DNA from 3 places in the Streptomyces sp. NPDC088252 genome. Region 1 is predicted to be linked to each of the others. Evidence: riboswitches for the same ligand, from Rfam matches in the RefSeq annotation. Region 1 holds a riboswitch; each other region holds the start of a gene.

Evidence for each region. Region 1 has a riboswitch for cyclic di-AMP ahead of ACIOHC_RS12785 (M23 family metallopeptidase). Riboswitches for the same ligand answer to the same signal wherever they lie in the genome.
Region 2: linked by a shared signal. The riboswitch ahead of ACIOHC_RS17510 (transglycosylase SLT domain-containing protein) and the one ahead of ACIOHC_RS12785 (M23 family metallopeptidase) in region 1 are both predicted to bind cyclic di-AMP.
Region 3: linked by a shared signal. The riboswitch ahead of ACIOHC_RS36460 (LysM peptidoglycan-binding domain-containing M23 family metallopeptidase) and the one ahead of ACIOHC_RS12785 (M23 family metallopeptidase) in region 1 are both predicted to bind cyclic di-AMP.

What each region holds. Positions count from the first base shown of each region.
Region 1 covers NZ_JBIURS010000005.1:175,905-179,170, forward strand. Annotated here, with positions in the region: gene ACIOHC_RS12780 (pitrilysin family protein) at 1-545, shown strand, start outside; cyclic di-AMP (ydaO/yuaA leader) riboswitch at 1,024-1,191, shown strand; gene ACIOHC_RS12785 (M23 family metallopeptidase) at 1,204-2,004, shown strand; gene ACIOHC_RS12790 (GntR family transcriptional regulator) at 2,259-2,972, shown strand; gene ACIOHC_RS12795 (HPr family phosphocarrier protein) at 3,113-3,266, opposite strand, start outside.
Region 2 covers NZ_JBIURS010000007.1:331,645-334,910, forward strand. Annotated here, with positions in the region: gene ACIOHC_RS17505 (ATP-binding cassette domain-containing protein) at 1-991, opposite strand, end outside; cyclic di-AMP (ydaO/yuaA leader) riboswitch at 1,666-1,853, shown strand; gene ACIOHC_RS17510 (transglycosylase SLT domain-containing protein) at 1,858-2,589, shown strand; gene ACIOHC_RS17515 (DUF2461 family protein) at 2,725-3,266, opposite strand, start outside.
Region 3 covers NZ_JBIURS010000027.1:6,445-9,710, reverse strand. Annotated here, with positions in the region: gene ACIOHC_RS36465 (SGNH/GDSL hydrolase family protein) at 1-174, opposite strand, end outside; gene ACIOHC_RS36460 (LysM peptidoglycan-binding domain-containing M23 family metallopeptidase) at 439-1,380, opposite strand; cyclic di-AMP (ydaO/yuaA leader) riboswitch at 1,384-1,544, opposite strand; gene ACIOHC_RS36455 (alpha-galactosidase) at 1,835-3,266, opposite strand, start outside.

The sequences.
Region 1 (3,266 bases):
TGGGCACGTACTGCCTGGGTGGCACGCTCACCTCCCGGCTGGACCGTGTGCTGCGCGAGGAGAAGGGCTACACCTACGGCGTGCGGGCCTTCGCCCAGGTGCTGCGGTCGTCGGCCCCGGACTCCGCCTCGGGGGCGACAGGTGCCGCGATGCTCGCCATCAGCGGATCGGTGGACACGGAGTCCACCGGACCGGCGCTGGAGGACCTGTGGACGGTCCTGCGGACCCTGGCGGCCGAGGGGCTGACCGATGAGGAGCGCGAGACGGCCGTACAGAACCTCGTGGGTGTCGCACCGCTGAAGTTCGAGACGGCGGCCTCCGTCGCGGGCACTCTCGCCGACCAGGTCGAGCAGCACCTCCCGGACGACTACCAGGCACAGCTGTACGCCCGGCTCGCGGAGACCGGAACGGTCGAGGCGACCGCAGCGGTGGTCAACGCCTTCCCGGGCGACCGCCTGGTCACGGTCCTCGTCGGTGACGCTGCGCAGATCGAGGAGCCGGTCCGCGCCCTGGGCATCGGAGAGGTGTCGGTGGTCGCCGGCTGACGGTCGTCGTACGCCGTCGCGGATGCCGGACGGCCGACCCGGCGCGGGTGCGGGCGCCGGCTGCCCGGTCGCGTGTCACAGATCGCTGCGCGACTGTCACGTTCGATCGGACACCGGCGGAGCCCTCGGCCACGCGCGGGTCGGCCCGGCGGAGCTCCCGGCCTTGCACGGGTCGCCCCGGCGGAGCATCCGTAGGAGCAGGTCGCACCGGCTGAGTGCCGGTCGCCCCGGTAGATCCACGATTCGCCATGGGTGTGCATACCGGGACAAGCGCCCATGGGTGTGCATACCGGGACAAGAGGGAGGTCCTGTGCGTCGCGTCTCGCCAGGGTCTCCCTTTTGTCCGTTCTGGGGGGAGGTTGCCTGTCTGCCCTGTGGGATGCGCTACAAAACGGCCTGTCCGTTTGGTGAATGAAAGCGACCCCGCTTAGCGTCGGCCGGGCTGTCCGCCACTCGTATGCCGCAACCGTGACATACCGGGCAGTCATCGCCGAGTCCCCGTCAGGCGCGAGCCTGGGGAGCCGGGGACCCACGCAGTCCCTGGGGTGAATCGGATGCCTGATCCTCGGTGAGGCCGGGGCGTCCGTAGGAGACCTTCCTGCTCCGAACCCGTCAGCTAACCCGGTAGGCGAGAAGGAAGGAAAGGATCAGCCACCACATGGCTTTCACCCGTGCCGCCGGGAAGCGTCGTGCCCCGAGCCGACTGACCCGCGGGAGCGCGAAGATCGCCGGCGCCGCGGCTCTGGCGACCACCGGAGTCATCGGTGGCATGGCGTCCCCGGCCCTCGCCGCGGACACCGGGACCCCCTCCGTCAGTGAGACCGGTCTGAACCAGATCATCGCCATCGAGGGCGCACTCGCCGATCAGATCGCCGCCCAGGCCGACGCGCAGAAGCACCAGGCCGATGTCGCGGCGGAGGCGAAGGCGGAGGCCCGGCGCAAGGCCGAGGCCGAGAAGAAGGCGGCGGAGGCGAAGGCCAGGGCTGAGCGCGTGGCCGAGGCGCGTGCCGAGAAGGCGCGTGCCGCCCGGTCCGCCGAGCGCACCCGTCTGGGCTCCTTCCAGCTGCCGGTCGCCGGCTCGTACGTCACCACCGGCTACAAGTCCAGCGGCTCGCTCTGGTCCTCCGGCAGCCACTCGGGCATCGACTTCCATGCCGCGTCCGGCAGCACCGTCGTCGCCGTCGGCGCAGGAACGGTCGTCGAGGCCGGCTGGGGCGGCGCGTACGGCAACAACATCGTCCTCCGCATGACGGACGGTACGTACACGCAGTACGGCCACCTCTCCTCGATCGGCGTCTCCGTCGGCCAGAGCGTCGGCGCCGGTCAGCGGATCGGCCTCTCCGGCTCGACCGGCAACTCCACCGGGCCGCACCTGCACTTCGAGGCCCGGACCACGCCCTCGTACGGCTCCGACATGGACCCGGTCGCGTACCTGCGCGCCCACGGAGTCGACGTCTGACCGGCGCTCGTGCGCAACACCCCTTCGAAGGCCCCGGCGTCACGCCGGGGCCTTCGAAGCGCCCGACACCCGCGCCCGACACCCGCGCCCGACACCCGAACCGCCCATGGTGCTGCCCGCCGGGCCGGCCCCGCGCGACCAAAAGATATTCATGAATTTCCATCTGGCATCGGAAATGTGGCCGCATTGCAATAGAGTCGCAGAACAGGCGTCGGTCGGCCGCGTTTCGCGGGGATTAAGACGGAGGTTCGGACATGCGCATTCCGGCGCATTCGGTATGCACGGCAATCCGTGACGACATCGTCTCCGGCGTCTTCGAACGCGGCAGCCGGCTCACCGAGGAGTTGCTGGCGCGCCGTTACGGGGTGTCCCGTGTCCCGGTACGGGAAGCGCTGCGCACCCTGGAGTCCGAGGGGTTCGTGGTCACCCGTCGGCACGCGGGAGCCTGTGTCGCCGAGCCCACCGAGCAGGAGGCCGCCGACCTTCTGGAGGTCCGGGCGCTGCTGGAACCGCTGGGTGCCGCGCGCGCCGCGCAGCGCCGCACCGAGGCGCATCTCAAGGTGCTGCGCGGTCTGGTCAGGCTCGGTCAGGAGCGGGCCAGGCGGGGTGAGGGAGAGGATCTGCGTTCACTGGGCGGCTGGTTCCACGAGACGTTGGCGCAGGCTTCGGGCAGTTCCAGCCTGATCGCGACGCTCACCCAGTTGCGGCACAAGATCGCCTGGATGTACGTGGTCGACCAGCCGGTCCGCCCGGTGGATTCCTGGGCGGAGCACGGAGCCATCGTGGACGCGGTGGCGCGCGGCGACGCGGAACGGGCGAGGGTGCTGGCCACCCAGCACGCCGAGCGGGCCACGACCGTGCACCGGCTGCGCGGCGCCGACCGGCCGGGCCGTCAGTCGGCCGCCTCCCGCGCCGACCGGGTGAGGGCTTCGCAACACTCCGTAAACACTTCAGGTGTTCGGAATTAATAATCGTGCCGTATACAAAGGGTGGTAATTCCGTTCGGGTCTGTTTAGGTTGCCCGAATTTCCTTCGATCGTCCCTGCTCGGAAATGCATGGAGCCGCGGTCCCGAATAAGGGTGCCGCGGCTCTCTTGCAGGAAATGGTTCAGACGGTCTCCGGAAGCTCGTCGAGACCTTCGGCGACCAGCTTCGCCAGGCGGTCCAGGGCGGCTTCGGAGTCGTCGGCCTCGGATGCCAGCACGATCTCCTCGCCGCCGTGCGCGCCGAGACCGAGCACCGCGAGCATGGAGGCGGCGTTC
Region 2 (3,266 bases), on a different contig from region 1:
TCTCGGCATCGTCACGGATCGCGTCCGCGGCTTCCTCATGGCGGTCGCGCGCCTCGCTGAGCCGATCCTCCTGGAGGCCGCGAAGCCTTCCCGCGGACTCCTGCGCGGACCGCTTCCGGCGGCCGGCGAGGATCTTCGGGAGCCCCCCGTCGGCCTCCGTCTTCCTGCCCTGACGCCGGCGTCGGGCCAGCTTCACCTCGGTCTCCTCCAGCTCGCGCTTCTGGCGGCGTACATCCGCCTCCGCGGCGCGCAACATCCTTCCGGCGGCCTCCTGCTCGATGCTCAGGGCTTCCTGGTAGGCCGACCAGCCACCGCCGTACCAGTTCACGGAACCGGAACGGAGTTCGGCGATGCGGTCGACGCGCTCCAGCAGTTCGAGGTCGTGGCTGACCACGACCAGCACGCCGGAGCGCCAGTTGTCGACGGCCTCGTAGAGCCTGCGCCGAGCGAGCACATCGAGGTTGTTGGTGGGCTCGTCCAGCAGAAGGACATCGGGACGTTCCAGCAGAAGCGCGGCCAGGCGCAGGAGAACGGTCTCGCCCCCGGACAGCTGGGCCACGGTGCGGTCCAGTCCGATGCTGCCGAGTCCCAGGGAGCCCAGGGTCGCCACGGCCCGTTCCTCGACGTCCCAGTCGTCGCCGATCGTCTCGAAGTGCCTCTCGTCCACGTCCCCGGCTTCGATGGCGCGCAGCGCGTCGCGCCGCTCGGCGATGCCGAGGGCCGCGTCCACACGCAGCGTCGTGTCGAGGGTGATGTTCTGCGGCAGGTAGGCGAGGCTGCCGCCGACCGCCACCGAGCCCTGGGAGGGACGCAGCCGGCCGGCCAGCAGTCGCAGCAGGGTGGACTTGCCCGCGCCATTGGTACCGACGAGTCCGGTACGGCCCCGGCCGATGCTGAGCGAGAGGCCGTCGAGGACGGTCGTGCCGTCCGGCCACTGGAACGACAGAGCGGAGCAGGTGAGCGAAGCGCTGGGGGCAGTGGGTGTCGCCATGATGATCCTCGCAGTCGCAAGCGTGGTGAAGGGGGCTTCGTATGCGAGCACCACGCAGCGACCGTGCCGAGAAGGAGGGTGCGGCGGTCCGGAAGGTCGAAGGACGGCTGAGGCACCGAGGTCGCATCCACGCGGGGTCACGGGCAGGGGAAGGCACTGCTACTGCGTGACGGGCGTACGGCATGAGCCGTACGGCGCGATGTTCGCGAACCTCAGATGCGCAACGTCCACCTCTATCGGAGACAACAGGGCCGTTTGGAACGATAACGAGCCGCAGGACGAAAGGCAAAGCCCCGAGGCGACGGAGCCGTTTCGGACGTGGTCGGTCCGCCGAGCGGTGTGCAGGAGCGAAGCCCCTTCGAGTCAACAGACGAATGTCGCTATATGACCGATTTGCCCAAAATTAATAACTTCGTCAATAAAGGGGCTTTCTCTACCTGTCGCGCCATTTAGATACAAAAAGAAATGTCCCTTTTGTGACTTCGTGGTGCGAGTCACGTTCAAGGGTTCGAAGGTCTCGGTGACCGGTGCGCTGCCCTTCTGTGCAAGGAAATTCAGCCGCGCGGTGTGAGGTGGATTACTGCGAATTCCATTGATCGATCTTGTAAATGAAATGTGATCCAGAAATGGGGACTTGTTCCTTTCGGTGTTTCTCGCCTACGGTCACCGTCAATCCGGACGGAACGCCAAATCCTGCCGCCGTCCGAGAATCCGACCCATCTCGTGTACGGCAGGAGCGGGGGACCCAGGTAAGCCGCCGGTCCGGTATCCGGAACGGCTCGGGGTGAAGTCGCATTCGCGTGCGGCCGGACATCTCCAGTCCGAACCCGACAGCTCACCTCGCAGGCGACGGAGAGGAATTCAGCATGTCCATAACGGGTAAGCACGATCGTCGCAAGTCCACTTCGCTGACCCGCGGTTTCATCGCCGCGGCCACCGGCGGAGTCGCCCTCGTACTTCCGCTGGTGGGTGCCGGCTTCGCCTCCGCCGCGCCGGCGCAGGCCGCCACCGCCAAGGAAATCTCCGTACAGAAGGCTGCGCCCGCAACGTATTCCGTGATCGCCGGCGACACCCTTTCCAAGATCGCGAAGGCGCATTCCCTCAGCGGTGGCTGGCAGAAGCTGTACGCGGACAATCGAGAGGTCGTCGGCGACAATCCCGGACTGATTGTCCCGGGCATGACGCTGACAATCGGGGCAGCCACCCCCGCCGCGACCACCGTGAAGACCGCCGCTGCATCGGCCGCGACCACCCCGGCGGCAAAGCCCGCGACGTACGCGAACAATCTGGACGGCTGGATCAGGGAGGCGCTGGCCGTCATGGCCCAGCACGGCATCCCCGGCGGCTACGACAGCATCCACCGCAACATCATGCGTGAGTCCTCCGGCAACCCGCTGGCCATCAACAACTGGGACTCGAACGCCGCCAAGGGAACGCCCTCCAAGGGCCTTCTGCAGATCATCGACCCGACGTTCCGTGCCTACCACGTGCCCGGCACGTCCATGGACAGCTACGACCCGGTCGCCAACATCACCGCAGCGTGCAACTACGCCGCCGACAAGTACGGTTCGATCGACAACGTCTTCGGGGCGTACTGACGCACAGCGGCACCGAAAGGCGGTTCAGGACCGACGGGTGGCGAGAGGCCGGGACTTCTCCCGGCAACGGATCACCCACCGGTCAGGGACCGCCTTTCGGCGGTTCGTCGGCCGGAGCCGCACGCGGCGGCGACGTCAGGTGACAGGGCGACAGGGGCCCGGAACGGTCACGTGGCGGGCGAGCCAGGACAGCAGGGGTGCCAATTCCTCCGCCGCCACGAGCACGGAGTCGACCAGCGCAGCCGTGTGCTGCGCGCAGTCCCCGCCGAGGGGGCGGGCGGCGGATACCGAGCGGTGCCGAAGGAGAGCGGCCCGCGGATGACCGGCGTCGTGACCACGCGGTACGCGCTGCATGACGTCACCGGTGATCTCGTACCCTCGCGCCTCCAGGGCCTCGACGGCGCGCACCAGCTCCGGTCCGCTCTCCCGCGCGGCAACTGCCGTACGGAACAACGGGATCTGCCCCGGATCCGGATAGTCCCAGCCACCTTTGATCCGGAGCCCGTCGAGATCGAAGCGCAGGCCGATCCGGACATTGCGCGCGATCCGGATCTCCGCCGCTTGATGCTGCCACCACCACGGATCCTTGCGGAAACCCCAGACGGAGAAGTCCTCGTACGCCCGGTCCGCGTCCGCCACCTCGTTCAGCAACGCGATCATGGGCTGCCGGACGAGGC
Region 3 (3,266 bases), on a different contig from region 1:
CGGGAGCTGGTCCGCGAGAAGCACCGCGAACCGGTCCGCCCAGCCGACAAAGGTTCCGTCCGGGCCGGGGTCGCCGACCCCCTCGGTGAAGCTGTCGCCAATCGCCGCGTACGACCCGATGACACCATGTCGGTTGATGACGCCACGTTGATTATTTCTCGAATCGTCTGCCACAAACGCTTATCCTGCACCGCCGAATGTGACCTACGCGACCGTAATAAGGGGTTGACGGGTGGTGAGATAGGCCACCCGGTCAGGTTTTGGTAAAGGGGGAATAAGCAGAAGGGGCGGTGCGCTGCCGCGCACCGCCCCTTCTGTGCGGCTCGGGTCACCCCCAGGGCCTGTCGTCCGGATCACGCCGGGCTCGCGTGCCCGGCACGCCGATCCGGCCCGATCCGGACGAAGGACGCCGGTTGTTCAACTGCCCGGCTGTTCGGCTCAGACGTAGATGCCGTGCGAAGCCAGGAAGGCGATCGGGTCGATGTCCGAACCGTACGCCGGGCCCGTGCGGACCTCGAAGTGCAGGTGCGGTCCGGTGGCGTTGCCGGTGGCGCCGGAGAGCCCGATCTGCTGACCGGTGCTCACGGACTGGCCCGCCGAGACGGAGATCGAGGACAGGTGACCGTACTGCGAGTAGTGGCCGTCGGCGTGCTTGATGACGACCTGGTTGCCGTACGCGCCACCCCAGCCGGCGGTGACGACGGTGCCGGAGGTGATGGCCTTCACGCTGGTGCCGGTGAAGACGGGGAAGTCGATCCCGGTGTGGCTGCCGCTGGACCAGTTGGAGCCGGAGGCGCGGTAACCGGTGGTGTGGTTGCCGGGAACCGGGTGGGCGTAGCCGGAGCCGCTGCTCTGGGCGGCCGGGGCGGAGGTCTTGGACTCCTTGGCCGGGGCGGACTTGGCCGGGGCGGACTTCTCCACGACCGACGAGGGAACCGAGAGGGCCTTCGAGGGGAGGGCCGATCCCGCGCCGGCGCCGGTGGCCGCGTCGTCGGCCGACGCCTTGCCGCCGAGCGTCAGCTTCATGCCCGGGAAGATCAGACCGGGGTCGTTGCCGACGACCTCGCGGTTGTCCTGGTACAGCTTCTGCCAGCCGCCCTCGATCTTGTGCTCGGCGGCGATCTTCGACAGGTAGTCGCCGGAGACGACGGAGTAGGTCGTGGTGGCGGCCTGCTGCTGCGCGACCGGCTGGGCCGGGGCGGCATGCGCGGCGATGGAGGCGGACTGCGCGGCGGCGGCCGGGGCGGCCTGTTCCGCGGCGTGGGCACCGGTGGCGCCGAGCAGCGGCAGCGCGATGACGGCGCCACCGGCGCCTGCGGCGGCGACACCACGGGCGATGACGCTGGACTTCGTACGACGATGCTTACCCGATATGGGCATGGGGTGTTTCCTCTCCGGCGCCTACGAGGTGAGCTGTCGGGTTCGGGCTGGAGATGCCCGGCCGCGCCGAGCGCGACTTCACCCCGAGCCGGCCGGATTTCTCCGATCGGCGGCCTACCTGGTTCCCCCGCTCCTGCCACACGATGAGTGGGTGCGAATTCCGGACGGCGGCAGGATTAGGCGGTCCGACCGGATTGACGGCGACCGTAAGCGAGTCGGGACGGCGAGAACAAGCCACCGGTTCCGCACCGGAATCCGCGCCGAGAATTCGACGCGGAATTCCGGTCACACTCCGTGGATCGAGGATCTTGAATTTCCGCGCCGCGCACGGAATACCCGACCACCCCGCCAGCACACACCGTCACGGATATGATCCCGCTCACGAGAGGGCGACCATCCACCCGACAAACAGTGCGAGTTCGGGGTGAATCTACGCATTACGGACACATCACGTTCATCGCTCGCGCCGCAGCCTCAGTACCCCCGCGTCGAGATCCCCCTGAAGCCCGGTGTGCAGCCCCTGGTGCAGCAGCACCGAGCCGTGGTGCACCGCCCCGGTGTCCAGGCAGGTGTACATCGCCGCGGGGTCGAGCCCGCGCAGCCTGAGGGCCGGGGGCCGCTCCCCGTACCTCTGCGCCTCCAGCCACATCAGGACCACGCTCTCCTCCCCGTGGACGTACTGGAGCGCACTGAGTCCGCCCCGCGGGGCGCGCAGCCGGTACAGGGAGCCGTGCTGCACCACCGGCCGGATCTCCTTGTAGAGGCCCACCCAGTCCCGCGCCTCGGCGAGTTCGCCCTCACTCCATTCGGTGAGGTCCCCGCCGACCCCGAGCACACCGGCCATCGCGCTCACGAAGCGGAAGCGCAGCGAGCTGACCCGGTCGTTGAGCTGGACGTTCGGACTGTCGGTGACCCAGGCGGCCATCACCCGGGCCGGATGGATCTGACCGAAGCCCTCCTGGATGGCGAGGCGGTCGAGCGGGTCGGTGTTGTCGGAGGTCCACACCTGGTCCGTGCGGGACAGAATCCCCAGATCGATCCGGCCGCCGCCGCCCGAGCAGGACTCGAAGGCGACCGAGGGGTGCGCGGCCCGGAGTCGGTCGATCAGCGCGTAGAGGGCGTGCACATGCTCGACCCAGAGCTTCTGCGGATACTCCTCGCCGGGCCAGCCCGCATCGGTGAAGGAGCGGTTGAAGTCCCATTTCACATAGTCCACGGGCGCGCTGGAGAGCAACGTGTCCAATTGCTCGTAGAGATGGTCCCGCACATCGGTGCGGGCCAGATTGAGCACCAGCTGATTACGGAACTCGGTACGCGTCCGGCCGGGGAAGTGCTGCACCCAGTCCGGGTGTGCGCGATAGAGATCGCTGTCGGCATTGACCATTTCCGGCTCGACCCAGATGCCGAACTGCATTCCGAGACCGTGCACTTCGTCGGCGAGCGGCTTCAGCCCGCCGGGGAAGCGGGCCGGATTCGGCGTCCAGTCCCCGAGCCCCGCCCGGTCACTGGTGCGACGGCCGAACCACGCGTCGTCCACGACGAACAGTTCGACACCCATCGCGGCGGCCCGCTCGGCGAGGGCGCGCTGCTGCTCCTGCGAGATGTCGAAGCCGGTCGCCTCCCAGGAGTTGTAGAGCACCGGCCGCAGACTCTCGGCGTCCGGGATCACATGGGCCAACTGCCAGGTGTGCCAGGCCCGGCTCGCCCCGCCGAACCCCTCCGCGCTCCACAGCCCGGCGAAGACGGGTGTGACGTAGGACTCCCCCGGTCCGAGCAGCAGCAGCCCGGAGTCGTCGTAGCCCGCGCCGCCGGTGATCTGCACGAGCCCGTCGGGGAGCCGCTGTACGGAGATCCGCCACGACCCGGACCAGCCGAGCGCGCATCCG